3 regions of the Arthrobacter sp. UCD-GKA genome follow, and region 2 is predicted to be linked to each of the others. Evidence: predicted binding sites of a transcription regulator. Region 2 holds the regulator's gene; each other region holds the start of a gene.
The links. The regulator Rex, encoded in region 2, represses fermentation and respiration genes when NADH is low (regulators of the CRP and FNR family bind a similar motif). The targets are predictions, from matches to a motif close to CTTGTGAANNNNTTCACAAG.

Region 1 (9,676 bases), on a different contig from region 2:
AACTGGCCGAGGCCGGCGCGGCCGAAGAACACCTGAAGATCTGCGTCGCACGCCTCGAGGAGTATGCCGACATGGTCTATGCCCGGCTGCACAACGATGGTTCCCCGGACGAACAGGGAACCACGGATTCCGGGCGGGGCTGAGTCCCGCATGCCGTGGCTTGAGCCCCTGTTGGTCATCGGCGGCAGCGTGCTCCTGGCCTATGCGGTGGCACTGGCGTCCTTGTGGCTTTACGCGCGCAAGAACCCCGGGGCCGTCGCCCTGGGCGACGCCCTGAAATTGTTGCCCGACCTGCTCCGCTTCCTGGGCAGGCTCGTGTCGGACCGGGAATTGCCGCTGCGTCCGCGCCTGGCCCTGCTTTTCCTGCTCGCCTACCTCGCTTCCCCGATCGATCTGGTGCCGGACTTCATCCCGGTGATCGGATACGCCGACGACGTCCTGGTCGTGGCCCTGGTGCTGCGCCTGGTGGTTCGGGCCTCCGGGAGGCAGTCGCTGGAGAGGAACTGGACCGGGTCGTCGGCTGGCTTGCTGCTGGTCGAAAAGCTCTCGGGATTGGCCCCGGCGGCCCCTGCCGACTAGGAGAAGCGCCCGTGAAAAAGCTCGACTGGTGGGGACGCCTGTTTTGGATCGGCGTCGTTGGCAAGGGCCTTGACGGACTGGCGGAAGTCATCGGCGGCCTGCTGCTGCTATTCGCCAGCCCCGGGACGTTGAACCACCTGGTGGTGCTGCTGACGCGCGAGGAGCTCTCCGAGGATCCCACGGACTTCATCGCCACGCACCTGCTCCACGTGGCCGGCGGGCTGACCGACCAGGGGATCGCCTTCGCCGCCGTCTACCTGCTGATCCACGGCGCGGTGAAGATCGTGCTGGTCACCGCGCTGCTGCGCAAGCAGTTCTGGGCCTACCCCTGGATGATTGCCATGTTGCTGGCCTTCATCGCCTACCAGGGGTACGAACTAGTTGTGGCGCCCACCGGCGGACTGTGGGCGCTGACCATCTTCGACGCCGCGGTCACGGTGCTGACCTGGCACGAATACCGCCGCCACAAGCGTCGGCACGAATTGGTCTCCGACCCGGCGCACCGCGTGGAGCCCGGCTGAACCGGCCCGGATACGCTCCCGGAACCGGTGCCCCGGCGGCTCAGCCCCGGGATTCGGTGGCCGGGACCTGCTGCTCCCGAATTGGGCCCACGGGGCTTTTCCGGCCGCGCGGATTCCGCAGGGCCGTCAGCACCAGATACACGGCCGCACCTGCCAACACGCCCCAGAACGGTGCCACGACGCCGAAGGGGGAAATGCCCGAGGCCGTGACGATCAGGGTGACCACGGCGGCCTCGATGGCCGCCGGCCCATGCCGCCCGGCATCAAGCATGTCCAGCATCGACCCCTGCAACGCGCCCAGCAATGCCACCCCGGCCATGGCGGTGATCAGCTCGCCCGGCACCGCGTCAAAGAGGTCCAGGATCGTGGCGCTGAACAACCCGAAGCCAATGAAGAACAGTCCACCGGCAACCCCTGCGACATAGCGCTTGGCCGGGTCCTCGTGGGCCTCGCGCCCGCAGCAGATTCCCGCGGTGATGGCCGCGAGGTTGATGGCGTGCGACCCGAACGGCGCAAAGAGCACGCTGGCCACGCAGGTGCCGGCCAGCAGCAGCCGGTCGTTGGGCTCATAGCCGCTGGTGCGCATCATGACCAGTCCAGGGCCGTTCTGTCCGGCCATCGTCACGATCAGCAACGGGATGGAAATGCCCATGATGGCCTGGATGGAAAAGGTGGGAACCGTGAACAGCGGGCTGGTCAGCGCCAGCGACAGCTCCGGGGCCTGGGCCTGGCCGGCCGCCACCGACAGCAGCACGCCAACAACCAGGGCACCTGGCACCGCGTACTTCGGGAACAGTCGCCGCCCGGCAAAATATGCCACCACCAATCCACCGGCGACCAGCGGCGAGGCAAGCACCGCCTGGGTCACGTTCAGGACGAACGGCAGCAGCACCCCGGCCAGGACGGCCGCAAGGATCGGCCGCGGAACCACGGCCAGCAATTTCCCGAACAGCCCGCTCAAACTGAGCACCAGGCCCAGCAACCCGGCCACCAGGTAGGCCCCGACGGCCTCGGAGAATTCGTAGTCCCCCAGCACCGTCAGCAGCAGCGCCGCGCCAGGAACGGACCAGGCCACCACGACGGGCTGGCGCGTAAACAGGCTCAGCACCAGGCCCACGATGCCGCTGCCCACCGATACCGCCCAGACCCAGGACGTGGTCTGCGCCGATTCGAGGCCCGCCCGCTCGGCGGCCTGGATGATGACCAGCATCGGGCCGGCATAGGAGACCGCCACGGCGATGAGGCCTGCACAGATCGCGCTGATCGAGACATCTCCCCAGAACCCCGGGCGGCGGGCCTTTCGCCCGGTGGCTGCGGTTTCCTCGCGATGGCTGTCGGGCACGGGGCGGGCCGCCTTTCGGGTGGGGAATGCCCGGGCCCGTCGCCGGCGGCATGGCCGCGGTAAGGGCCCATGGCGCTTGGCCACCAACGCTACGGTGCCGGTGAACACCAGACAAATACCCAGAATAGTGTGATTGATATCTCAATCCACTCAATGAACCCTACCCTTGGTCAAGCCTAGGCATATGCCCAGTGTGAGTTCGCGCACGTACTGGCATGGTGTAGATCATGGTTTCGCCACCCCAGCGGTGGACCCGGGCGCCAGCGCCCCTATGAAGGATGGAGCACACCATGACTGAAACTCTCAATGCAGTCTCGACCTTGCTCGACGACGCACTCGTCGACAGCCCGGAGACCGGCGTCTTCCGCGCCAACCGGAACATCTTCACCGACGAAGAGGTCTTCGAACTGGAGATGAAGCACATCTGGGAGGGCAACTGGATCTACCTGGCCCACGAATCCCAGATCCCGAACATCGGCGACTACTTCACCACCAACATCGGCCGCCAGCCGATCGTGATCTCGCGCAACAAGGAAGGCGTGCTCAACGCCCTCATCAACGCGTGCAGCCACCGTGGTGCGATGCTCTGCCGCCGCAAGACCGACAACCGCACCACGTTCACCTGCCCCTTCCACGGCTGGACCTTCAACAACTCCGGCAAGCTGCTCAAGGTCAAGGACTCCCGCGGCGCCGGCTACCCGGAGGGCTTCAACAAGGACGGCTCGCACGACCTGACCAAGGTCGCCCGCTTCGAGTCCTACCGCGGCTTCCTCTTCGGCTCGCTGAACGCGGACGTCAAGCCGCTGACCGAGCACCTCGGCGAATCCACCAAGATCATCGACATGATCGTGGACCAGTCCCCCGAGGGACTTGAGGTCCTGCGCGGCTCCTCCACCTACACCTACGACGGCAACTGGAAGCTGCAGGCGGAAAACGGTGCCGACGGCTACCACGTCTCGGCCACCCACTGGAACTACGCCGCCACCCAGGCCCGCCGCGCGGCCGGCGAATCCTCCAACGACACCAAGACCATGGATGCCGGTGGCTGGGACAAGCAGGAGGGCGGCTACTACTCCTTCGACAACGGCCACCTGCTGTTGTGGACCGAATGGCTGGACCCGGCCAACCGCCCGTTGGCCGAGAAGCGCGACGAACTGGTCGCCGCCCACGGCGAGGCCAAGGCCGACTGGATGATCGGTGTTTCCCGCAACCTCTGCCTGTACCCGAACGTGTACCTGATGGACCAGTTCTCCTCGCAGATCCGCGTCTTCCGCCCGGTGGCCGTCGACAAGACCGAGGTCACCATCTACTGCATCGCCCCGGTCGGCGAATCCGACGAGGCCCGCGCCAACCGCATCCGCCAGTACGAGGACTTCTTCAATGCCTCGGGCATGGCCACGCCGGACGACCTGGAGGAATTCCGTTCCTGCCAGAAGACCTACATGGCCACCGCCGCCAAGTGGAACGACCTTTCCCGCGGCCAGGCGCACCAGATCACCGGTCCCGACGAGAACGCCAAGAAGATCGGCCTGGAGCCGATTTCCTCCGGCGCCCGCACCGAGGACGAGGGCCTGTACCCGATCCAGCACGGCTACTGGTTGACCACCATGCGCGAGGCCGTCGCCGCCGAGGCGGCAAACACCACCAACGGAACCACCGAAAAGGGGCATGACATTGACTGCAACCACTGACGCCATCGTCACCGAGGTACAGACCAGCTCCGGGCCCCTCGCGCTGGAGGACATCAAGCAGTTCCTCTACCGCGAGGCCCGCTTCCTGGACGACCGCGACTTCGACCGCTGGATCGACTGCTACCACCCCGAGGCCACCTTCTGGATGCCCGCCTGGGCCGACGACGACAAGCTCACCGAGGACCCGCAGCGCGAGATTTCGCTGATCTACTACGGAAACCGCGGCGGCCTGGAAGACCGCGTCTTCCGCATCAAGACCGACCGCTCCAGCGCCACCTCGCTGCCGGAGCCGCGCACCGGGCACAACATCTCCAATGTCGAGATCGTGTCCGTCGACGGCGACAAGGTTGATATCCGGTTCAACTGGTTCACCCTGTACTACCGCTACCAGAACGTCGACACCTACTTCGGCACCTCCTTCTACACCATCGACTACTCCGGCACCCAGCCGGTGATCATGGCCAAGAAGGTCGTCCTGAAGAACGACTACATCCACCACGTGGTCGACATCTACCACATCTAGTCCCGTCCCGGGCCCCTCCCAGGCCCTTCGAGACCGGCGTGCGGGGGCGTTGATTCGCCCCCGCACCACCACCTTGCACCTCTTGCCGCACCACCCTGCACTATTTTGAAAAGAGCTCCCCTCATGACCTATCAGGTTGCCCTCGCCTTCGAGGACGGAATTACCCGGTTCATCAAGGTCGGACCCCGCGAAACCGTCGCCGATGCCTCCTACAAGGCACGGATCAACATCCCGCTCGACTGCCGCGACGGCGCGTGCGGCACCTGCAAGGCCTTCTGCGAATCCGGCACCTTCGACGCCGGCGACTACATCGAGGAAGCGCTGACCGACGACGAGGCCGAGAAGGGCTTCTGCCTGCCCTGCCAGATGGTCCCCGAGTCCGACCTGGTGCTGCAGATTCCCACCACCTCGGACGTCGCCAAGACCGCCGCGACCACGTACTCCTCGACGCTGACCGAGATCCGCCGCCTCTCCGAGACCACCTACGCGTTCAGCCTCGAGATCGAGAACCGCGACGAGCTCTCGTTCCTGCCCGGCCAGTACGTGAACATCGAGGTTCCCGGCTCCGGGGGCCAGACCCGCTCGTACTCCTTCAGCTCCGGCCCGGAGGTCTCCACCCTCTCCTTCCTGATCCGCATCACCGACGGCGGACTGATGTCCACCTACATGCGCGACGTCGCAGCCGTCGGGGACAAGCTGAACTTCACCGGCCCGATGGGCAGCTTCTTCCTGCGCGATCCCAAGCGCACCTCGCTGCTGCTGGCCGGCGGCACCGGACTGGCCCCGCTGCTGGCCATCCTGGAAAAGCTCTCGGGCATGGACACCCCCCACCCGACCCACCTGATCTACGGCGTCAACACCGACACCGACCTGGTCGAGCTTGACGTGCTCGAGGACTACAAGGCACGCATCGACGGCTTCACCTTCGACACCGTCGTCGGCGACCCGGCCAGCAGCTCGGAAAAGAAGGGCTACGTCACCAACCACTTCGAGCCGCACCACCTGGTCGAGGGCGACGTCGACATCTACCTCTGCGGTCCACCGCCGATGGTCGAGGGCGTGCGCCGCCACCTGGAGGCCGAGGGCATCAAGCCGCAGAACTTCTACTTCGAGAAGTTCGCACTGGCCGTCACCCCCGATGCCGCCGCACCGGCACCCGAAGCGGCAGCTGCTCCGGCGGAGGCTCCCGCCTCCGAGGCCCCGGCAGCCCTGCCCGCCTACGAAATCGGCGAAGAGCACGCAACCTTTCAGGCGCAATTCGACGCGCGCATGGCTCTGGAACTGGCCATCGTTGAACTGACCATGGGCAAGCTGACGCCCGAGCAGCTTGTCGAGTTCAAGGTGCTGGCCGAACTGGCCGGCAAGACCCTGGACGGCGAGAAGTTCGTCAGCTCCGAGGAATTCACCATCACCAACGAGGCCTTCCACCAGTTCCTGTTCAGCTGCGTCGGCAACGAACACCTGTTGCAGGCGTACAACCGCCTGGAGGTCCCCGCGACCATGGCCAAGGTGCTGCGCAAGGAGCACTGGATCGACGGCGCGGTCGACGCCGACCACCTGCAAATCGTCGCCGCCTTCGAAAACCAGGACCTGGCCGCCGCCCGCACGGCCATCATCGCCCACAACGAGCACGCCAAGGCCACCATGGCCGCGGCGTCGCGCACCCCGGGCAAATGAGCGCCGACAACACGGCGGCACACCAGGCCGCCACGACCTCCCTGCCCGAGTCCTTCCACGCCGGACGCTTTGACTCCAAGGTCGTGCTGATCACCGGGGCGGCCCAGGGCATCGGCTGGGCCGTGGCCCGGCGGATCGCCGCCGAGGGCGGGGAACTGGTCCTGGTGGACCGGTCCCCGCTGGTCCACGACGTTGCCGAGGGCCTGCGGGCCCACGGCGTGCACGCCCTGAGCGTGACCGCCGACCTGGAGGTCTTCGAGGGCGCGATGTCCGCGGTCACCGCCGCGGTCGGCGAATACGGCCGGATCGACGTGCTCATCAACAACGTCGGCGGGACCATCTGGGCCAAGCCGTACGAGCACTACACCCCGGAGGAGATCAGCAAGGAAATCCAGCGTTCGCTCTTCCCCACCCTGTGGATGTGCCGCGCCGCGTTCCCGGAAATGATCAAGGCCGGGTCCGGCACCATCGTGAACGTTTCCTCGGTGGCCACTCGAGGCGTCAACCGCGTCCCGTATGCCGGGGCCAAGGGCGGGGTCAAGGCCATCACCTCGGCCCTGGCCATGGAGGGGGCTGCCCACGGGATCCGTGTGGTGGCCACCGCGCCGGGCGGCACGCAGGCCCCCGAGCGCCTGGTCAAGCGAGGCCCCTCACCCGAGGGCGAGCAGGAGCAGGCCTGGTACCAGCAGATCGTTGACCAGACCGTCGATTCGACCCTGTTGAAGCGCTACGGAACCCTTGAGGAGCAGGCCGGTCCCATCGCGTTCCTGGCCTCCGACGAGGCTTCCTACATCACCGGCAGCACCCTGGCGGTGGCCGGCGGGGACCTGGGCTAGGCCCCGTCCCCGCCCCCCATCCGGGTCGCAGGCGGCGGTCTTGCCGCCGCCTGCGACCGGTATCCACCAGCACCAAGTTTCCACCCCAGCAATTCCACGGCCCGCCACCCGGGATCCCCCGGGCCACGGCTTCCACACCCCGGGGAATCCCCCGAGGTACTTGTTCGTGCCCTGACACCCGCACAATGCCGTGCGCGCCGGGCCCATGAGACAAACGGAGCACAACGTGAAATCACCGGAACCAAGCACCCTCGCAAGGCAAAAGAGCACCGTCCGCTGGGTGGTGGCCATTGCCGCCATCGCCCTGATCTTCGACGGATACGACCTGGTCGTCTACGGAACCATCGTCTCCACCCTGCTGAACGATCCCTCCCAGCTCGGGGAAATCGGCCCCGCCACGGCCGGGGTGCTGGGCAGCTGGGCCCTGTTCGGTGTCATGGTCGGCGCCCTGACCACCGGCGCGGTCGGGGACTACCTGGGCCGGCGGAAAATCATGATCACCGGCATCATCTGGTTCTCCGTGTTCATGGGCCTGACCGCCCTGGCCCCGAACGTCTTCGCGTTCGGTGCCCTGCGTTTCGCCACCGGGCTCGGGGTCGGCGCGTTGGTGGCCACCGCCGGCGCGGTCGTGGCCGAGTTCGCCCCCAAGGGCAAGCGCAACTACTACAACGCCATCGTCTATTCCGGCGTCCCGGTCGGCGGCGTCCTGGCGTCCCTGCTGGCCATCGTGCTCCTGGACCACATCGGCTGGCGCGGGCTCTTCCTCGTCGGTGCCACCCCCATCCTTTTCCTGCTGCCCATGGCACTGGCCAAGCTCCCGGAATCCCCCGAATGGCTCATGGCCCGCGGCCGCACCGAGGACGCACAGCGCGTCTCGATCCGCACCGGCGTCCCGATCACCGAACCCGTTGCCACCGGCGCCCACGCCCTTCTCCCCGAAGCCGTTGACACCAAGATCGGCTTCCGGGCACTGGCCTCCAGGAAGTACGCGCTGCCGACCCTCCTGCTGGGCCTGATGAGCTTCGCCGGCCTGATGCTGACCTACGGCCTGAACACCTGGCTGCCGCAGATCATGTCCCAGTTCGGCTACGGCAAGTCCTACTCGCTGGCCTTCCTGCTGGTGCTCAACGCCGGCGCGGTCTTCGGCGGGCTCATTGCCTCCGTGGGCGCCGACCGCATCGGTGCCAAGCGCGTGGTCTCCACGACGTTCTTCCTCGCCGCGGTCGCCATGGTGCTGCTGACCATGCAGCTTCCCTTCGGCATCCTGCTCGCACTGGTAGCGGTGGCCGGGGTTGGAACCATCGGCACCCAGGTGCTGATCTACGGGTTCGTTTCCAACTACTACAACTCCGCCGCGCGCGGCGCCGGCGTTGCCTGGTGCGCCGGGTTCGGCCGGTTGGGCGGCATCTTCGGTCCGTTGATCGGCGGGCTGCTCATGGCCGCGGGCGTGGAAAACCACATCGCCTTCTACGTCTTTGCCGGGGTTGCTATCGTTGGTGCATTGGTCACCGCGTGCGTTCCGCTGCGGAACTCGGAAACCGGCATCCCGGTACGCGCCGTCAAGGCACAGGCCGGCATCGCAAAATAAGCACTGGTCGGGTGCACCAACCGACCATTGGGGGGCTGCGTGGACAATGATGTCCACGCAGCCCCGTCTGTGTACATTGAAAGATTGGTAGACGCGGAACCATGGATCAACAACGGTCATTGGCCTTGATGGCTCGCTTGCTGCAAGCCGCCGAGGGATGTGCCGCGCAGCTGCTCATCCTGCGCGGCCCGGCCGGGTGCGGAAAGAGCACCGTGGCCAGGCGCTTCATGGAAAACAACAAGCATCTTGCCGCCTGGACCTCCGGCGGGGCCCGCTGGGAGAGGGAACTGCCAGGATCGGCCCTGCAGGAAATGCTGGGTGCCTCCGGCACCGCGGGTCCCGACCCGCTGCCCGAGGCCCTGCTCGCCTTCCTCCAGGCGGTCGGCAAGCGCACCGGCATCATCCTGGTGGAAAACCTGCAGTGGGCGGACGCCGAATCCCTCGCCGCACTGCTGTTCGCCTGGCGGCGGCTGCGCAACGAACGGGTGCTGGTGATCCTGACCCTGCGCCAGGAGGAAGCCGCGTTCCTCCCGCCCGGAGCCCGCGAACTCATCGAATCGCCGGGCAGCACCACAATCGAGCTGGATCCCCCGAGCGGAGCGGCCCTGAGGGAAATCTCCGTGGCCCGGCTCGGCATCGAGCTCACCGCAGCCGCGGCCGACCAGCTGGCCGCCTACACCGGCGGAAACATGCACACGGCCCTGGACCTGGTCAGGGAGAATCCCGAGGAAACCTGGAACCAACCGGGCCGCCGGTTCCCGGTGCCCCGTGCGTTCTCCGCCGACACGGCCGCGCGGCTGGGCGGGCTCTCGCCGGATGCCAGATCCCTCGTCGAGGCCGCCTCGGTGATGGAGTACGGCGCACGGCTGGACGCCGTGGTTCGCTTGGCCGGAACCGCGGACCCGCTCCCGCTGGTGGA
Region 2 (9,676 bases):
CGGCATCGTACCGCGTCAGGCAAAAACGTTACGCGGGCGTGGTTCCATGATTACGCCCGGGTTGTGCCCGCGGGCGCTGCGCGTGTCATTCTCTAAGGCGGGGCAGCGTCGCCAGTCATGGCGGTAGCGTGCCCTCGTGCCTGCCCCAAGTGATGAGGAGATAAGACTTGGACCAGCAACTTGCGACCATTCGCGACGAAGTGTTCCGTCGCAACCCCGGTGAAGCGGAATTCCACCAGGCGGTGACCGAGGTTTTCGAAAGCCTTGAAGCGGTTTCGCGCAAGCGTCCCGAATATGCCGAAGCGGCCATCCTGCAGCGCTTGTGCGAGCCGGAGCGCCAGATCATCTTCCGTGTCCCGTGGACCGACGATGAAGGCCGCGTGCAGATCAACCGCGGTTTCCGTGTGGAATTCAACTCCGCGCTGGGCCCGTACAAGGGCGGGCTGCGCTTCCACCCCTCGGTGTACCTGGGCATCGTGAAGTTCCTGGGCTTCGAGCAGATCTTCAAGAACTCGCTCACCGGCATGCCGATCGGCGGCGGCAAGGGCGGTTCCGACTTCGATCCGCGCGGCAAGTCCGACTCCGAGGTCATGCGCTTCTGCCAGTCGTTCATGACGGAGCTGTACCGGCACATCGGCGAGTACACCGACGTGCCGGCCGGTGACATCGGCGTCGGCGGCCGTGAAATCGGCTACCTGTTCGGCCAGTACAAGCGCATCACCAACCGCTACGAATCCGGTGTGCTCACCGGCAAGGGCATCAGCTGGGGCGGCTCCCTGGTGCGTCCCGAGGCCACCGGCTTTGGTGCGGTGATCTTTACCCAGGAAATGCTCAAGTCCCGCGGCACGAGCTTTGACGGCCAGCGCGTCGTCGTTTCCGGTTCGGGCAACGTGGCCATCAACGCCATCGACAAGGCCCAGAGCCTCGGAGCCCGCGTCTTGACGGCCTCGGATTCCTCCGGCTACATCCTCGACGAGCGCGGCATCGACATCGAACTGCTTCGCCAGATCAAGGAAGTCGAACGCGGACGCATCAGCGAGTACGCCGAGCGCGCCAAGTCCAAGAGGGTGCACTATGTCGAGGGCGGCAACGTCTGGGACGTGGATGCCACCGTGGCGCTGCCCTGCGCCACGCAGAACGAGCTGGACGCCAAGCACGCCAAGCGCCTGATCTCCGCAGGTGTCCTGGCCGTGGCCGAGGGCGCCAACATGCCCTGCACCGCCGCGGCAACCTCGCTCTTCCAGGACGCCGGGGTGCTCTTTGCCCCGGGCAAGGCGGCCAACGCCGGCGGCGTGGCCACCTCGGCACTGGAAATGCAGCAGAACGCGAGCCGCGACTCGTGGAGCTTTGCGCACACCGAGGCCCGCCTGACCGAGATCATGGTCGGCATCCACGACCGTTGCGCCTCGACCGCCGACGAGTACGGGGTCCCGGGCAACTACGTGGCCGGCGCCAACATCGCAGGCTTCGTCAAGGTCGCCGACGCCATGCTGGCCCAGGGCTTGATCTAGCAAGCACCGCAGCAGCCGTCGCACGCGACACCAAGGCGGGGGCCGGCAAGCATGAACCCAAGGGGTTCTGCTTGCCGACCCCCGCCTTTGCGTGTTTGAGACGTTTTGTTTCAGCGGGTCTCGGTGCCGGGTTTGCCGATTTCGACGGGCCGGGGGTACATTTCCATCATGACTAATCGTTGGTATGCGTATTTTGTGTCGGCTCTGGAGGGGCCTAAGACGCGATAATTTCGCATACCCACCTTCAGAGCCGACAAGGGCCGCAAGCTATTGCTTGCCGGCCCTTCGCTATTTCCAAGATAGCGGCCCTGGAGGATTACGGAGACGTGTCAGCGGGGGCCGCATTGAAACCAATGGGCCCCGCGAAGACGCGCGGGGCAGAAACCGAAAGGCCCCCAGCCATGAGCATCGCAGCCGCCACCGAGACGCAGCAACGCGCCAACACCAATGAACGCGTGTTGGGCATCACCGAACTTCCCACCCCCGCCGAGATGCTCGCCGAACTTCCCGTGGGCGACGCCCAGGGATACCGGATCATGCGGGCCCGGCAGGAAGTCCGCGCCGTGCTCTCCGGGCTCGATGAGCGCCTGCTGGTCATCATCGGCCCCTGCTCCATCCACGACCCGGTTGCGGGGCTTGAATACGCCACCAGGCTCGCCGCAGCGGCCAAGGAGCACGAGGGGGAGCTGCTGGTGGTGATGCGCAGCTACTTCGAAAAGCCGCGGACCACCGTGGGCTGGAAGGGCCTGGTCAACGACCCCCACCTGGATGGCAGCCACGACATGGCCGCCGGACTGCGTGCCGCGCGCGAGTTCATGCTGGCAGCCAGCAACCTGGGGCTGCCGCTGGCCACCGAATTCCTGGAACCGCTCAGTGCCCAGTACCTCGCCGACGTGATCAGCTGGGGAGCCATCGGTGCCCGCACCACCGAAAGCCAGACCCACCGCCAACTGGTTTCGGGTCTGTCGATGCCCGTGGGCTTCAAGAACGGCACCGACGGATCGGTGCAGGTCGCGATCGACGCCTGCCAGGCCGCCGGTGCGCCGCAGTCGTTCATGGGAATCAGTGACGAGGGACGCACCGCCATCGTGCGGACCGCGGGAAACCAGGACGCCCACCTGATCCTGCGTGGCGGCGCGGACGGTCCCAACTTCGCTCCTGAACCGGTGTCCAAGGCCTCGGCGGCCATGTCAAGCGCCGGCATGAATCCGCGGATGATCGTCGATGCATCCCACGCGAACTCGGGAAAGTCCCACGTGCGCCAGGGCGAGGTCATTGCGGAACTGGCCGCCCGGATCGCCGCGGGTGACCAGAAGATTGCCGGCATCATGGCCGAAAGCTTCCTGGTCCCCGGCTCCCAGAAGCACGATCCGGACACCGTTGCGGAGGGAGCCAACGTGCTCTCGGGGCTGACCTACGGCCAGTCCGTCACCGATGCTTGCATGGGTTGGGACACCAGCGCGGAACTGCTCGAGACCTTGGCCGCTGCGGTGCGTGCGGCACGCTAGGGGTTGCGCACGCTCGTTCGACCCACGACGGGACTATGGCCTACGCATTGTTAGACGTTGCCCAGTTCACATTGGCCCCGCGAGCCACTAAAGTGTGACATAAGAACATAGGGTATCTTGGGGTGTTGGCGTGTGCAAGGAACACTCCCTAGTTGGCGCCAATGCATGACTGCTATGTGAATATTGTCAGGAGAATCAGGGAATGGTCGAATCGCAAAACTTTGCCAACGCGCGTTTCATGACGGTGGCCGAGGTTGCCGAGGTGATGCGCGTGTCAAAGATGACCGTTTACCGCCTCGTTCACGCCGGTGAATTGCCGGCCGTTCGATTCGGTCGTTCCTACCGGGTACCCGAGAATGCGGTGCAGGAATACCTGCGGGCGGCCGGGTTCGGGCGGAACTCCAGCACCGGCTAGCGCCGACGGTTTTCACGAGTGGTCAGAATCCGCTCTGGAAGCAGGTAATCTGTTAAGGAACGTTTAACGTCCCGTTGGCTATTCTGGTGCTTTGGTGCCGAAGAAGTAGTAGTCGGCAATCGAATCAGTTTGTGAGGAACCATTATGGGCTCTGTTATTAAGAAGCGCCGCAAGCGTATGGCCAAGAAGAAGCACCGTAAATTGCTTCGTAAGACCCGCCACCAGCGTCGTAATAAGAAGTAAATGCCGGCTCCGGGCTTGCCCGGAATCGAGCATGTGAAAAGGTGCGTTTCCCCTTGAACGGGAAGCGCACCTTTTTGCATGCCACGGAAGTCGCCACGGACGCGGCGGATGATCGCTCAGGGGCGGCGGCGAAGTGCTCCAACGCTGCGCCACAAGCCCCAGAGCGCGCCCGAGACCCCGGCAGCCTTCAGCCCAAAGGTCGCGGCCTTGCGCCCGGTCCGGAAATCGTAGACGGGCCAGTTTCGCTCCTTGGCGTGGCGGCGAAGCCTGCCGTCCGGATTGATCGCCACAGGGTGGCCGACCACCTCGAGCAGGGGGATGTCGTTGTGGGAGTCGCTGTACCCCCAGCATTCTGCAAGATCCAGGCCCTCTTCCCGGGCTAGGTTCTGGACCGCGTTGGCCTTCGCTGCCCCGTGCAGGATCTCGCCGACCAGGCGGCCGGTGTAGACGCCCTCGACATGTTCCACGCTGGTTCCAAGCGCGCCGCTGAGACCCAGCCGCCGGGCCATGATTGTGGCAACCTCCAGCGGCGTGGCGGTGACAAGCCAGACCTGGCGCCCGGCGTGCATATGCTGGTCGGCGATGGCCCGGGTGCCGGGCCAGATTTTCGACTCAATGAACTCGTCATAAATTTCATCCCCGAGCGCAACCATGTCTGCCACGGAGAACCCGGAAGCCAGCAAAAGCGCGCGGTCGCGGATGGCGTGGATATCACCGAGGTTTTCTCCCCGGGTCACGAACCGCAGCTGGTGAAGGGCAAACCACGCTACCTCGCGCAAGGTAAAAGCCCGGTGTTGATACATTTTCCGGGCAACCGCATACAGCGATGCGCCACGCATCATGGTGTTGTCGACATCAAAAAAGGCGGCCGAGGTGCTGGAGAGCACCGGCTCCTGCCCAAGGTGGGACACGGGAAAAGGGTTGGAGGGCATCCGCCCAGTGTATTGCAATCTTTTTTCACCGGAGCTGTAGCGTTGGATCATGAGCAGTGTGCAGACCCCGCGAGAGATCAAGTTGTTGGTTCGTTCAGGATGCCATTTGTGCCTTGCCGCGACAAAGACCCTCGATGAGGTCACCAGCAGGCTGGGATACACGTGGCAGAGCGTTGACATCGACGAGGACCCGGAACTCCTGGCCCAGCATTCGGAGGAAGTTCCGGTGCTGTTGGTGGACGGACGGGTGCGGGACTTCTGGGTGATCGATGCCCAGCGACTTGAGTCCTTGCTGGCAGGATAGCGTCGCGGCCAGCGGCAGGCCGCCCGGGTGAAACCCGGTGGCAGTGCGGCGGCCCGGAAGAACCGGTTGGTACGTTATGAAGTCATCCAAGGAATCGAGTCAGAACCCATGCCCATTGAGCACCACCCCGCAGGCAGCGACGTGGACGCTTCCGCTGCAGGCTACCGGATCGCTGAGGACCTCGAGCCCGGCATGGAACAGGGGCGGCCGCATACCGGATCGCTGGGCCGGATCCTTCCGGAAGCGACCCTGGCTCGATTGACGCAGTACCTGCGGGCGCTGAACGCGATGCAGGCCCGCGGTGCGGAACGCACTTCCTCGGGCGTGCTGGCCGCAGAGGCGGGGGTCAACCCCGCCATCCTCCGCAAGGATTTGTCCCTGCTGGGGTCATACGGGACCCGCGGAGTGGGCTACGTGGTGACCGAATTGACCGAACACATTTCCAAGGCCATGGGCCTGATGCAGCATTGGCGTGTTGCCATTATCGGCGCCGGCAACCTGGGCCGGGCGCTATCGGGATATGGCGGGTTCAGAAGCCGAGGATTTGAAATCGTCGCGCTGCTGGATTCCTCACCCGAGGTCATAGGCACCGAGGTGGGGGACCTGCAGGTCCAAGACATTGCCGACCTGGACCAAATCCTTGAAGCCACCGATGCCAACATCGCGGTGCTCTCCGTTCCGGGAGCGGCCGCCCAAGACCTGTGCGACAAGCTGGTGGGCCGTGGCGTGCGCAGCATCCTGAGTTTTGCCCCGGTGGTCCTGCAGGTGCCGTCCGGCGTCAACCTCCGCAAGGTCGATCTGGCCACCGAACTCCAGATCCTGGCCTACCACGCACAGAACCTGGGTTCCTAGACTCCACCGGCCGGACGCCGAAAGGCACCGGTGCCAACAAAAATGGTCCGCGGGGACCAGCCGCAACCGGCTGGTTCCCGCGGACCATTCACAATGAAGGGCGGTTTTTAGCGGTAACCCGCTGCCCGTGCCGCACGGCGGGCGGCAATGTACTGGCTGGCCGGACGCAACCAGGCGAAGACAACGCCAACGACGCCGAGCACGACCGAGAGCAGGATCAGTATTCCGCTTCCGAGGCTCAAGAGCGAGAGCGCTGCAAGGATCGTGGCGAAGATGCGTGCCACGTTGCTTCCCCTGCGGACCATGAACGCAATCAACACGTAGACGCCCAGGAAGATCAAGGCAAAGACAACCGCGGTCGACTGGATCGCCGGAAGCATCCCCACGACGTCGTCCAGGGTCAGACCGGAAGCCTCAAGCTGCTCCGTCATGCCCGGCATGGCGCCGAGTTCGCTGCTCAGCGTTGCCGAGTTCAGGCTAAAGACCGAGGTGACCACGGCGATGGCAAAGACCACACCGGCTGCCAGGATGGCCCAGAACGACGTGTCCAGTTCCTTGGGGCGGTGCGTTGGCATCTGGGGTGCCGCAAAGTTGCCCTGCGGAGGCACCGGGAAGCCGCCAGGGTATGGCTGTTGGCCGTAGGGCGACGGCGCCTGGGGCGGCTGCTGGCCGTAAGGATTGTTGGCGGGCGGCTGCTGGCCGTACGGGTTGGGGTTCTGCCCATAGGGGTTGGGCTGCTGGACGCCATGCTGAGGCGACTGGCCGTAGGGCGGCTGCCCGGCGGCGGTTGGATCCTGCGGCGTGCGCTGCCCGTACTGCGGCGGGTTCGGTTCGCCGGACGGCGGCTTCGGGTTCTGGGGATCATTTTCAGGGGTAGACATAACCTGCTCCTTTTGGTGGAAAACTACGGCTTACCCCTCACGATATAGGGTGCGGTTTCCATTTTGACCCTCCCTAAGGATGGTTTTTCGTAGCGTTTGGACGATTTGTCCAACGGGGTGGCAAAGCCCGGGGCACTTGCAGCGCAGAATACGGCCACACTTGTACAAGTTGTAGAAATTGGAGCCGATTCCTCGTGCTTTCCGGTCGGCGCAAGGGCAAAGTCACGTTTCCGGTTTAGGTATCGGAACAAAGTTTTGAGACACTTAACCCATGTCGACTGCTACCGTTCACCTTCTGCGTCATGGCGAAGTGTATAACCCGGACAGGGTTCTCTACGGTCGGCTGCCGGAGTTCCACCTTTCCGATCTTGGCCACGAAATGGCCGATCGTGCTGCGGAGTACTTCACCGCGCAGCGAAATGCGGGAGCCAACATCACGCATTTGGTCTCCTCCCCGCTCGTTCGGGCGCAGGAAACGGCCGAACCGACTTCCAAGGCGCTGGGCCTGGAAATTGTGACCGATGATCGGATCGTCGAAGCCGCGAACCGCTTCGAGGGACTCTCGCAGATCAAAAACCGGCTGAAGGAACCAAAATACTGGTCCTACGTCGTTAACCCTTTTCGTCCATCCTGGGGGGAGCCCTACCGGGACCAGGTGGCACGAATGATGACCGCCATTGTCGAACACCGCGATCGAGCGGTTGAACTTGGCGGCCGTGGAGCCGAAGCCATATTGGTCAGCCACCAGCTGCCGATCTGGGTCACGCGCCGCTCTGCCGAGGGCCGAGCCCTGTGGCATGACCCGCGGAAACGCGAGTGCACTCTCACCTCCGTGACTAGCCTGGACTTTGAAGGTGAAAGTCTGGTCGCAGTCCGTTATGCAGAACCTAGCGTGGACCTCTTGGCCAACGCTGCGAACATCCCTGGAGCTTGAGATCATGACCGATCCCATCTCGGCCCAAGCACAGCGCTTGGGCCGACGTACATTCTTGCGCGCAGCCCTGATTGGTGCTGCCGTCCTGCCGCTGGCTGCATGCGTCGGCGACGAAGACCCCCTGGCCAAGCAGGCCCGCGAGGGCAACAACAAGAATTACATCGCCGGTGACGGCTCCGTGCAGGAATACGGTCCCGACTCGCGTACGGCCCCGGTGGAGATCCAGGCCGTTTCCTACGACGGAACCAAGATCGACTCTGCCGACTGGGCCGACCAGGCCACCGTCCTGAACTTCTGGTACGCGGCTTGTGCCCCGTGCCGCATCGAAGCCCCGCACATGGTTGAACTCAGCAAGGAGTTCAAGGGCAAGGTCGAATTCATTGGGATCAACGTGCGCGATGAGAAGGAAGCCGCCGAGGCATTCGAGCGCACCTTCGGGATCAAGTACCCCTCGATCCAAGACACCCAGGGTGCAATCCAGCTGGCAATGACCAAATATGTTCCGCTCAAGGCCGTGCCCACCACGCTGGTGCTGGACAAACGTGGCCGGGTCTCGGCACGCATCCTCGGCGTCGCCGAAAAGCCGACGCTCAAGGCCCTGATCAATACGGCTCTGACCGAGTCGTTGTGATCAACCCCGTGCTGGCCGGCGCCTTGATGCTGCCGGCCCAAGGTAACCAGTTTGCCGAGATCGTGCAGGACGGGTCGCTGATTCTCGCTGTCCCCGTGGCCATCCTGGCGGGCCTCGTTTCTTTCCTGTCGCCTTGCGTGCTGCCACTTGTACCGGGCTACCTGGGTTACGTCACCGGTCTTTCCGGCGCCGATCTCGCCGAGCAGAAACGTGGACGGATGGTCGCCGGAATCGGCCTGTTCATCCTCGGATTCACGGTTATCTTCATGCTCGCCGGCGTGCTCTTTTCACAGATCGCCGGATGGATGATCTACAAGGGTGCGTGGGTTACGCAGCTTTTGGGCCTCGTGGTGATCTTCATGGGCATTGTCTTCATGGGGAAGTTCTCCTTCATGCAGCGAGAAGCCAAGATACACCGCAAGCCGCCGGCGGGCCTCTGGGGAGCGCCGGTCCTGGGTCTGACCTTCGGCTTGGGATGGGCACCGTGCATCGGCCCGACGCTGGCCGCCGTGTTGGCGATGAGCTCCGGCGTGGATCCGAATCCGGGCAAGGGCGCGCTGCTGACTTTCTTCTACTGCATGGGATTGGGACTGCCGTTCCTCTTCATCGCCATGGCAATACGCCGCGGCATGGGAGCCATGCAATTTTTCCGTCGACACCAGTTGGCGATCATGCGCTTCGGCGGCGGCATGTTGATTCTTCTGGGAATCCTGATGGCCACTGGCCTGTGGGGTACCTGGGTTACGCAATTGCAGGATTGGTTCACCAATGAGATCAGGTTGCCCATCTAATGGCGAAAAATGACATGAAAAAAGACGTAGCGGTCCCGGCCCTTGGACTCGTTGGCATGCTGCGCTGGGCCTGGACCCAGCTCACCAGCATGAAAACAGCGCTTTTCCTGCTGCTGCTGCTGGCAGTGGCCGCCGTGCCCGGGTCGCTCTTTCCCCAGCGCTCGGTGAATCCGGAGCAGGTGACCATCTACCTGACCAACAAGCCAACCGCCGGGGAGTGGCTGGACCGCTTCCAGCTTTTCGACGTTTACTCCTCGGTGTGGTTCTCGGCGATCTACATGCTGTTGTTCATCTCGCTGATCGGCTGCATCCTGCCGCGCGTGAAAAAGCACGCCAAGGCCTTGCGCACCCCTCCGCCGCGCACCCCCTCAAGGCTGAACCGGTTGCCGCAAAACGGCACCATCGAAATCCAGTCCGCGTTGGAGTCTGGCCTCAGCGACGCAGAAATCGCCAGGCAGGCCGCCGCCCTCTTGAAGAAGCGCGGTTATCGTTCAGAAGCTCGTACCGAAGGCCCGACCCCGTCGGCGGGCGCCGAGCGCGGATACATCCGTGAAATCGGCAACCTGCTGTTCCACATTTCCCTGGTGGGGCTCCTGGCCTCGGTGGGCATCGGCGGAGCCTTCGGGTACAACGGGCAACGCGTCCTGGTCGAGGGCGAGACGTTCGTGAACTCT
Region 3 (9,676 bases), on a different contig from region 2:
GTCGGCCGGCGTGGAGAACGCGGCCCCGGCGGGCCCGGCCCACAGCGTCGAGTAGCCCGAATCCGTCACTGCGGTTTCCGGATCCGGGTAGCGGGTCGAGGCCATGTCCGCCGGTTCGAAGATTTCCCGATGCAGGTACTGGCCCAGCGACATCCCGGAGACCTCCTCGAGCAGCGCACCCAGGTACCAGTAGCCGGTGTTGCTGTAGGCGAAGGGCCCGGGCCCGGTCAGGTCGCCGGCGGCGGCAATGTCCTGAAGCGACCACGGGTCCGCTGGCCGGTCCCGGACGGCAGCCAGGTAGCCGGGGTTTGAGGCGTAATTGCCCATCCCCGCGGTGTGCGTGAGCACCTGGGAAATCGTGCGGCCGGCCGGGGCGCCGGGCAGCCGGGAAGCCAGCGGATCCGCGAGCGTGAAGCGGTCCGCATCGACAGCACGCAGGACGCCTGCGGCTATGAACATCTTGGTTACGCTGAAGACCGGCAGGGGCTCCGACGTACCGAAAACCTGCATGGCTCCCTCGCCTCCGCGACAGGCGGCGGCGGCACCCGGGGGCAGCATCCGGCCCAGGGAAGCGGGGAGTGGCATTCCATCCATGGTTTCGAGCTTAAGCCCGCCGGTTGCCGGTATGCGGAAACGGCGCGGCCCGCCGGATGCGCGGTGGAAACCACTTCACCGCCATCCGACGGGCCGCGCCGCCGGTGCCTGTTGCTGCACCAGGCCGCAGTGCTACTTGCGCACCTCCACATCCACTACCTGGGCGCGGTTGCCCGAGGCGTTGTGCAGGTGCAGGAACAGCGCCTTGGCATCGGTGCCGTCCGAGGCGACGGCCGCGGTCAGCTTGGCCTTGTCCAGGTCCGCGAACGCGGTTCCGCCGCCAACGAAGGACAATCCCGGGGCGATCGCATTGAAGGCGATCCAATCGGTTTCATCCACCGGGGCCAGGGCACCGGATTCATCGGCGTTGTACACGGAGTACGTGCTCACGCGGTAGCTGATCGGTGCACTGGAACCGCTCAGGCCCAGCGCCGCGAGCGACACCGGGAGGGATGCCACGTTGGTGTCGAAGGTGTTGGTGTCGACATCGCCGCCCAGCCCGTTGAGGAACTGCAGGTCGACCTGCGAACCGGTGCGCAGATCGAAGGTCGCGGCCAGGTCGGCATCCAACTCGTCGAAGTAGCTGTTGAAGGTGACGAAGTCCGCCGCGCCGTCGCCGTTGGTGTCGATTTCGACGTCGATCTCCGTGGCTCCGGCCAGGTGGGCCCAATTGCCCCAGGTGCTCACACCGAAGTTCAGCAGACCGTCGGCCGCGCCCGTGGTGGGGGCGGTGGAGGAGGCACCGACGTGCTGCAGGTCCATGGAGCGTGCGCCCGGGATCGCGTCGGCGCTGCCGGGCAGCTTGCCCGAGGAGGCCCCGAGCTCGAACGCGGAGAGCAGCGATACCACCTGGGTGTCGGCGGAACCGGCCCGGATGTCGTCGCCGGCCAGGTCGACGGTGCCGGAGGTGGCGCCGGCGTCGAGCTTGATCTTCTTGGCGCCCATGTCGGCAACCAGCTTCGGTGCCGCCTGGACCGGGACGCGCAGCGTCGGTGCGGTGGAGCTGGAAAGCTCCACGCGGCCGGAGACATCGGCGACCCAGGCGCGCGGCAGGCCAAGCTGTGTGCGGTCCATGGTCGGATCGATGGTCTTGGCGTACTTGCGTGCATCCACGTCAAGGGTGACCTTGACCTGGGTGCTTGCCCCGGCCGCGAGCGTCACGGTCTTCTTGTCCAGGGAGTAGCCCGCACCCGGGATCTGCGTGGCTGGCAGGTACTTCACCTTGTAGGTCTGGGTCTTGTCGGACTTGTTGACCACGGTGATGGACTTGGCGGCCTTGTACTTGGTCTTGTCGACCTCGATGACGCCGAAGGTCACGGAGACCAGCTCCGGGTCCGCGGTGGCGAAGGCGTAGGCGGGGGAATTAATCGCCGCATCGGCAATGACGCGCCCGGAACCCACGCGGTTTGGCCCGTAGGCCTCGCCGTTGGCGGCCAGGATGTCCACCGTGGCGGTGTTCATCATCAGGGACTTGACCTGCAATGCGGTGTATTTTCCGCTGCCTGCCACCAGTGCGGCAATGCCCGCGGTGTGCGGGGTTGCCATGGAGGTGCCGGACATGACGGCCGGGCCGTTGCCCGTGCCCACGCCCACCGAACCGATGAGCGTGCCCGGTGCGGCCACGTCCGGCTTGACGATGCCCTCCGAGCCATGCACACCGCGCGAGGACGAGGAGTTCAGGGTGTCCCCGATTCCCGACTCGACCGAGGCGGTGCCGACCAGCTTCGGATCCAGGGTGACGTTCAGCGTGCCGTCTTGGGCCGCGGGGCGCAACTGGTCCGAGAAGGCCTTGGTGAACTGGGCGCCGGGGATCGTGGCGTTGCCGGCGATGCCGGCCTCGAAGACCGCCACCTCGGAGTCCAGGATGACACCGGTGGCTCCGGCGGCTTCGGCGTTGTTGAAGCGCGTGCCAGAGCCGCAGGGGAACTGGAGGTTCTCGCTCCACTGCAGCCAGACCCACTTGCCGGCCAGCGAGCCGGGCTCAAACGGGGCGCAACCGAAGGCGTTGGCTGCCGGTGCCATGACGACATCCCCGGTCAGCGTGGCCGGGTCGGCGGTGGTGTAGTTGAAGTTGGCCGAGTACTGGCCTGCCGCGGTTCCCGCGACGTCGGCCGGTGCGTTGACCTTGATGCCGTCGAGGGTGACCTTGGTGCCCACGGAGTTGGCCACGGTCAAGGAGGAGCGGGCGTTGCCCGGCGAGCCGCCGACGTCGGTGACGTCCCCGGCGTTGCCGGAGGCGACCACCGAGAGGATTCCCAGGCCGGTGAGGGTGTTGACGATGTCGTTCTCGGGGTCTTCGACCGGCGAGTGGTCCGAGCCCAGGGACATGTTCACGATCTGGGCGCGGTCGGAGAAGTCGCCGTCGTTGTTCGGGTCCAGGACGTAGTCCAGTGCCTGTCCGACCACGGAGGAGGAACCCTCGCAGCCAAAGACGCGGATGCCGACCAGCGATGCCTCCGGGGCGGAGCCCGGGCCGATGAGCATGGAGCCCACCTCGTCTGCGGTCAGCTTGGTGTAGTCGCCGGTGAAGGTGGTGCCGTCGGCCTTCACTCCGTATCCGGCAGCGGTGCCCGAGACGTGGGAGCCGTGTCCGGCCGAGGCGCAGTCAAGCGGGTTCGAGTCCGGCTTGGGAACCGGCTGGTAGCTCGGCGCGCTGGGGTCCGCGTTGTAGTCGTCGCCCACCAGGTCCCAGCCGCCGATGAACTTCTCGGGGTCGTACAGCCCCGAGGTCTTGGACGGCAGGTCCTTGGAGGCCTGTGCGGTTGCGTAGGCCTCGAGGGTGCCCGGGCCGCCGAAGCCGGCGTGCGTGTAGTCGATGCCGGTGTCCAGCACGGCGATGGTGATGCCCTCGCCGGTCTCCTGCAGGGTGTTCCAGGCCTGGAGGGCGCGGGTGTCGATGTCCGAGCCCTTGTTGTCGGGGGTCTTGGGGACGATCGCGGTGATTTTCTTGACGTCGGGGCGCGAGGCCAGGGCGCGCAAGGCGTCGGCGTCTCCGCGCAGGGCCACGCCCGGCAGGGAGTTGGTGGTCGTGTAGATGACCTCGGCCTTGGCGGCCTTGGCGGCGGACTTGCCCTGGGCCTTGATGCCGTCGCGGATCTTCTTGACCTTGTCGGGGTTCTTGACCGACTTGCCGCGTGGCGACTTGGCGCTGTCCGGCTGGGTCGCTTCGAAGGCGCCTTCTCCATCGAACTGGACGAAAACGGAGACATCGCCCTGGGCCGCGGCCAGCGGGCCGGAGACCTTCAGGTTTTTCAGCGACTTGGGGACGGTTCCGCCGAGGGACGGCGAATCGGCACCCGGTGCCGGGTCGATCGTCGGCGGTGCCGCAAGGGATGGGACGGACATGGTGACGGCCAGGGCGAGCCCCGAAGCCGACGCCAAGATCGTCCGCGCAAGTCTGTGACGACGCGGGTTGGACATGGTTCTCCTTGAATCCGGTGGGAGTGACTGGGAGTGATGAGGACGGATTCCCGCGAGCGGATTGATGGGCACCGTCCCACGCCACATCCTATGTGAGGCGCGGCACATATCAAGGGGTTGTTTGAGATTCCTTGGAAAATGTCGCGGGGAATTGGCCGGATCCGGGGAGGGGGGATCCGGACCCGGGAAACCGTTTTGGTTCAGTGCCCGCAGACGCTGGAGGGAAGACCAGGACCCGGGCCCGGCAAAGTGTCGGAGGTCGCCGATAGCCTTTGGGCAGTCGGTGGGCCTCTTGGGGAGGAACCACCGCCCGCACCGCGGGCGCGGGACGGACGGGGAAGCGACGGCTGGCATCGGGCAAGGACGCCGCTGCCGCGAACCTGTTTGTCCGCGCGCCGACGAGGCGGCGGCGTTTCTGGGGGGAAACGCAAAAACGCTGGTCCCATGCGTGCATGGGACCAGCGTTCTGCCTGGAAGGTCTTCGGGTTGCGGCGGCCTTACCGTGTTCCGCCTTGCCACAGGGCGTCGAACGGGGCGGCGGATGCCACGCGGTTCTTGATGCCCTCGGTGACAAAGATCTTGGCATTGCGTGCAGCCTGCAGCGGGCTCTCGCCCTTGGCCAGCTCGGCGGTGATGGCGGCGGCCAGCGAGCAACCGGCACCCGACACGGCAACTTCCCCGACCTTCGGGGCCGAGAGGATCTCAAGGGTTTCGCCGTCGTAGAACACGTCCACGGCCTCGGAGCCGGCCAGGCGGACCCCGCCCTTGGCCAGCACGGCCGCGCCGGAAAGTGCGTGGATCTTCCTTGCGGCCTCGGCCAGGTCCTCGACGTTGTTGATGCTCATCCCGGACAGCGACTCGGCCTCGAAGTGGTTGGGGGTGACGAAGGTGGCCAGCGGCAGCAGGTTCGCCTTCAGTGCTTCGTCGGTGTCCAGGGCGTGGCCCGGTTCCTGGCCCTTGCAGATCAATACCGGGTCCAGGACGACGTTGTCCCATGCCTGGTTCTTCAGCGCGGCGGCAACGGTGTTGATGGTGGCCGGGGAGCCCATCATGCCGAGCTTGACGGTCTTCAGGTCCGCTGCATAGCAGGTCTGGACAGCTTCGAGCTGGTCGGCGATGACCTGCGGCTCAACCGGGACGAAACGGTGGTTCCAGTTGTCGTTCGGGTCGAAGGAAACGATGCAGGTCAGGGCAACGATGCCGTAGGTGCCCAGTTCCTGGAAGGTCTTCAGGTCGGCCTGGGCGCCGGCTCCGCCGGTTGCTTCGGAACCGGCGATGGTCAAGGTGATGGCGGGACGGGTCCCGGTGGTGGCAGAAGTCATGCATCCATTTTAGGGTGGTTTTCCTGCCCGCCGTTTCCACCCGGGCGGGCGCTGCCACTCCTCGGTGCCGGTCGGGGCACCGCAACCCGGATCAGGCCCGGGTGAAGGTGGTCAGTTGGGTTGCGTTGGACCAGCCGGCGGCGCGTTCGGCGCGCAATCCGGTGGCTGTGTCGGCGCTGGTGACCATGAACAGCACCGACAGCCCCTGGCGTGCCGCAGCCGCGGCCAGGTTGGCCAGGATCGCGGCGCGGAACTGCTCGGTGTTCGAGGTTGCGGTGATGCTCGGGTCGCCGAGCAGTGCGAAGTCCTCGCCAAAGCGGATCCGGCCGCGGCCTGCGGTCGAGTCGAAATCGGCGATTTCAACCACGTCGTATTCGGCCATCGGGGCTTCGAACAGCGTGGCCGTTTCCGGCAGCGAGACCACTTGTTCCACATCGTTGGCCAGCGCGGCAAGCAGCACGCGCCGGTCGCTGAGGCTCCAGCCCCGGCCAACGAGCTCACGGCCGGCGGACTCGTCCGGGGTGCCCAGGAACGTGAGCCTTGTTTGGCCTTGGTGGGATGAACCATCGGCGTCGCCCAGCAGGGAGGCAAGGCCGCCGGGGCCAGGCCAGGCGCAGGTGATCTCGTAGTTGCTCCCGTCTTCGGCGACGCTGTGCAGCCGGCCGGAATCTTCACAGGTCACGGTGCGGTCCCGCAGCAGGGCAAAGGCGTGGACCCAGCGCGGAAGGCTTGAAGGTTCGAATGGCATCTGGCGGCTCCTGTTCCAAGGACGGTCAATGAAGAACCTCTTCGGGGGCGCAAATGCATGACTGATCACCGGTGACGGTGTGCCTTCGCGTCCCTTTGACGGTTCATTACCGACTCTACGCCTGCGGCGGCCGATTCCAAGTTGGGCGACAGCGCGATGCGCGGGATCCGGGGACCTGCCCGGCTCAGGACGCGGTGCGAACCAGTGAAAGCACGTCGTCGAGAATGCTGCGGACCACCGGCATGCGGGAGAGCACGACGAGACGGGCCGTCACGGGGGCGACATTCTTGATGAGCCGGTGGCTGCGAGCGGCCCCGGGGGAGGAGTCGTAGGCCCAGAAGAGGAAGATCCCGCGCTGTATCAGCCACAGCAGTTCCGGCAGGTCGTTGCGGATGGCCAGCGGGGGTAGCGGCCTGCTGGCTGCCACGACCTGGCGCCACAGCCCGAATTCGAGGGCGCGGTGGATGTCGCCGAGCTCGGTGTGGGCGCCGGCAAATGCGGTGCGGATAAATGCAGGTCCGAACTCGTGGAACGGCGCCATGATTTCCAGCGCCTGGTCAAGGGCAATGCGCAGGTTGGTCTCGAGGTTGTTTCCCGGCACCAGCAGCGGCCAGGTGGCGGTCCGGTGTCTTTCGAGCAGGTTGCGGAAAAGCTCGTGGACGATGGCGTCCTTGGACTCGAAATAGTAGTAGGCGTTGCCCAGCGAAAGCCCGGATTCCGCGGCAATCGCGCGCATCGTTGTCCCGGAGAAGCCCTTCGTGGCGAAAAGTTCCAGTGCCGTGTCCAGCAGCAGCTGGCGGGTCTGGGAACTCTTGGCGGTTGGTGTCCTCATGGCACTTGCCTCCATTGTTGGCCTGGTCTCCATGATAACCAATTTTGAACATGTTCAAAAATTGATAATTCCAAGCAGAAAGCGGCGGTACGGCCATTGCCGCGGAGAGAAGCGGGCTTTGCGAGGGGGAAACCGCAAAGTGGTTGGGAAGCCGTCGTGGGATACTTGAACCTCAAGTGCTAATACAGCGAGCGGTCCCACCCGCCTCGACCGCCCCGTCCCGTTTGCGCGGAGCCGGAATCGAGGCCCCCGGGACCGGCTTGGCGAACCACTTCTTCGATTGGGAACCACCATGGGCGAAAAAACCGCCTCCATTTCATCACGTTCACAGGCCTCGCGCGCCGTTTTTGCGTCCGCAGGAAGCCCCTACTTCTCCACCGTGCTCGCACTGATGGCCGTCGTGGTCATCCTCTCCAACATCGGTGCCGCCAAGGGCGTCACCTTCGGTTCCATCGTCACCGACGGCGGATTCTTCCTCTTCCCGCTGGCCTACATCATCGGCGACGTCATTTCCGAGGTCTACGGATTCAAGGTCGCCCGCCGGGCCATCATCACCACCTTCGCGCTGGCGGCCTTCTCCACTGCCTGCTTCTGGATCATGATCCACCTGCCCGCGGCCGAATGGTACGACGGGCAGGAAGCCCTCGAACGCACCCTGGGTCCGGTCTGGCTCATCGTCCTGGCCTCGCTGCTCGGCTTCCTGGTCGGACAGACCCTGAACTCCTGGGTGCTGGTGAAGATGAAGGAACGCTTCGGCGAACGCGGCCTGGTGGGCCGCCTGATGGGCTCTACCGGGGTGGGCGAATTCGCCGACACCCTGATCTTCTGTTCCATCGCCGCCACGGTCATCGGCATCACCGACATGCCCACGTTCATCAATTACGTGCTGGTCGGCTTCGTCTACAAGACGGCCGTGGAATTCCTCTTCGTGCCGGTGACCACGCTGGTCATCCGCTGGTTCAAGCGCCGCGAACCCAGCTACGCCTTCGGGCCGCAGGCTGAGGGCACCGCCGCATAGGGGGCAGCCGCGAAACATTCCGTGGGCGGTGGCCGGCTTCGTCTGCACTTGGCGAAGCCGGCCACCGCCTTCTTGTTCCCGCACCCAGTCCATCCGCACGAGGGTGCGATGTCATCCGCAATGCTGAGGTGCGCCGGCGGTGCCGGTTGGTAGCGTCAAAACCATGGACACCATGAACCGCGAACTGCTCAGGGCCACGGGACTTGTCGCCGGCTACGGCGGTCAGGACGTGTGCGGGCCGCTGGACCTGTTGCTGGAACCTGGCCAGGCGCTGGGGATCGTTGGCTTCAACGCCGCCGGCAAATCCACGCTGCTGCGCACCCTTGTCGGCTACCAGGAACCCGTGGCGGGGGAATCAGTGATCCTTGGATCCTTCACCGACGACTCGAGCTTCATCTACCGCAAGGCCGTATCCGTCGTCTTCGACGAGGACGCCTTCTTCCCCTCGCTGAGCGTCGAGGAACACCTCCAGCTCATCGCCGGCGGGCACGGGATGCCCGAACCGCAGGCTGCCGTCGAGCATGAGCTGGCCTTCTTCGAGCTGGAAGCGGCCCGCACGGAATATCCGCACCGGCTTTCCTCCGGGCAGCGCCGCCGCCTGCTGCTGGCCGCCGCCCTGCTGCGCCCCTGCAGCCTGCTGGTCCTCGACGAACCCGAACAGCGGCTCGACCCGGTGATGCGGGTGGCCCTGGCCGCCCGCCTGCGTTCACTGGCCACCGCGGGAACCGCCCTGCTGGTCGTCACCCACGACCCGGTCTTCCTCGCGACCGTTGCGGACTCCGTGCTGCTGGTTTCCGGCGGGCAGGTCATCCCGGCCAGCGTCGCCCAGGGGGCTGCGGCCATTGCGCACGGTTGATCCGAGCATGCCGTTGGACAACGAGCCGGTCGACTTTGATCCGTGGGCGCGAAACCGCGTGGTCGAGAAACGCGCCAAGCGAGAGGACTTCTGGGAACGCATGGGCGATGCCTACATCGCCCTGTTGGCCGCCGCCATCGTCTTTGGCTATGCGGCCGGGCTTGCTCTGGCCTTCTTCGACAACCTCCGGGGCGGTCCCGGGTCGGGCATCGTGCGCGCCGGTGTCGGCGTGGTTCCCGGCTCCTCGGCGGCCTCCGCCCTGGTGATGCTCGGAATGCTCGGGGCCCTGCTGCTGATTTCCAAGCTTGGCCCGACGGCGGTGGACCGGGCCCAGGGATTCTGGTGGCTAAGCCTTCCGGTGGCACGCACCGGCTTCCTGGCACGCTTGCTGGGCCAACGCCTGGTGAGCACCTTCTTGTATGGGGCCTTCCTGTGGCTGCCCATCGGCTACGGAACCGTGCTCGGCGGATTGGCCCGGGGGTCGTTCGCCGGGGTGCTGTTGGGTGCCGCGGCCCTGGGACTGTTGTTCGTGGGGCTTTCGCTGCTGGCGGCATGGTTCCAGACCCGCCAGGCGGCTGGGCGCTTCCGCGCCGCCCTGGATGCCGCGGCCATCGCGGTGTTGCTGGCGTACCTGTTCGACGTGCTGCTGCGCATCACCGGTCGGGGCAGCCTCGAGCCACTGTGGGTGTGGCTGCCGTCCTCCCTGCCGTTGCTGGCCCAGGCCGGGGCCTGGTGGGTTCCGGCGGTGCTGGCGGTGCTCTGCGCGGGAGGGTTTGCCGCCCTGGCGGGTCAATTGCAACGTATTCCCGGCAGGGAATTGATTTCGAGCGGGGCCGCGAGCGAGCACGCGGGAGCGGCACTGGCGTTGCTGGATGACAAGGCACTG

Region 1: a site for Rex is predicted at 2,569-2,588, ahead of benA (benzoate 1,2-dioxygenase large subunit). Genes of this name have one in related genera too.
Region 3: a site for Rex is predicted at 6,958-6,977, ahead of BLJ79_RS11035 (queuosine precursor transporter). Genes of this name have one in related genera too.

The regions. Positions count from the first base shown of each region.
Region 1 is NZ_MOLR01000004.1:284,553-294,228, forward strand. It holds gene BLJ79_RS07590 (Chromate resistance protein ChrB) at 1-143, shown strand, start outside; gene BLJ79_RS23320 (DUF1232 domain-containing protein) at 151-579, shown strand; gene BLJ79_RS23325 (DUF2127 domain-containing protein) at 591-1,100, shown strand; gene BLJ79_RS07605 (benzoate/H(+) symporter BenE family transporter) at 1,141-2,442, opposite strand; gene benA (benzoate 1,2-dioxygenase large subunit) at 2,733-4,133, shown strand; gene benB (benzoate 1,2-dioxygenase small subunit) at 4,111-4,656, shown strand; gene benC (benzoate 1,2-dioxygenase electron transfer component BenC) at 4,780-6,333, shown strand; gene BLJ79_RS07625 (1,6-dihydroxycyclohexa-2,4-diene-1-carboxylate dehydrogenase) at 6,330-7,169, shown strand; gene BLJ79_RS07630 (MFS transporter) at 7,396-8,757, shown strand; gene BLJ79_RS07635 (helix-turn-helix transcriptional regulator) at 8,859-9,676, shown strand, end outside.
Region 2 is NZ_MOLR01000001.1:178,165-187,840, forward strand. It holds gene gdhA (NADP-specific glutamate dehydrogenase) at 168-1,511, shown strand; gene BLJ79_RS00820 (3-deoxy-7-phosphoheptulonate synthase) at 1,913-3,019, shown strand; gene BLJ79_RS00825 (helix-turn-helix domain-containing protein) at 3,222-3,434, shown strand; gene BLJ79_RS22220 (30S ribosomal protein bS22) at 3,579-3,677, shown strand; gene BLJ79_RS00830 (HAD family hydrolase) at 3,794-4,609, opposite strand; gene BLJ79_RS00835 (glutaredoxin family protein) at 4,659-4,913, shown strand; gene BLJ79_RS00840 (redox-sensing transcriptional repressor Rex) at 5,106-5,765, shown strand; gene BLJ79_RS00845 (polyadenylate binding domain-containing protein) at 5,873-6,646, opposite strand; gene BLJ79_RS00850 (histidine phosphatase family protein) at 6,918-7,580, shown strand; gene BLJ79_RS00855 (TlpA family protein disulfide reductase) at 7,585-8,211, shown strand; gene BLJ79_RS00860 (cytochrome c biogenesis CcdA family protein) at 8,238-9,002, shown strand; gene resB (cytochrome c biogenesis protein ResB) at 9,017-9,676, shown strand, end outside.
Region 3 is NZ_MOLR01000005.1:324,939-334,614, forward strand. It holds gene BLJ79_RS11010 (serine hydrolase domain-containing protein) at 1-585, opposite strand, end outside; gene BLJ79_RS11015 (S8 family serine peptidase) at 727-4,014, opposite strand; gene thiD (bifunctional hydroxymethylpyrimidine kinase/phosphomethylpyrimidine kinase) at 4,512-5,336, opposite strand; gene BLJ79_RS11025 (hypothetical protein) at 5,428-6,084, opposite strand; gene BLJ79_RS11030 (TetR/AcrR family transcriptional regulator) at 6,269-6,916, opposite strand; gene BLJ79_RS11035 (queuosine precursor transporter) at 7,209-7,934, shown strand; gene BLJ79_RS11040 (ABC transporter ATP-binding protein) at 8,098-8,790, shown strand; gene BLJ79_RS11045 (DUF6297 family protein) at 8,798-9,676, shown strand, end outside.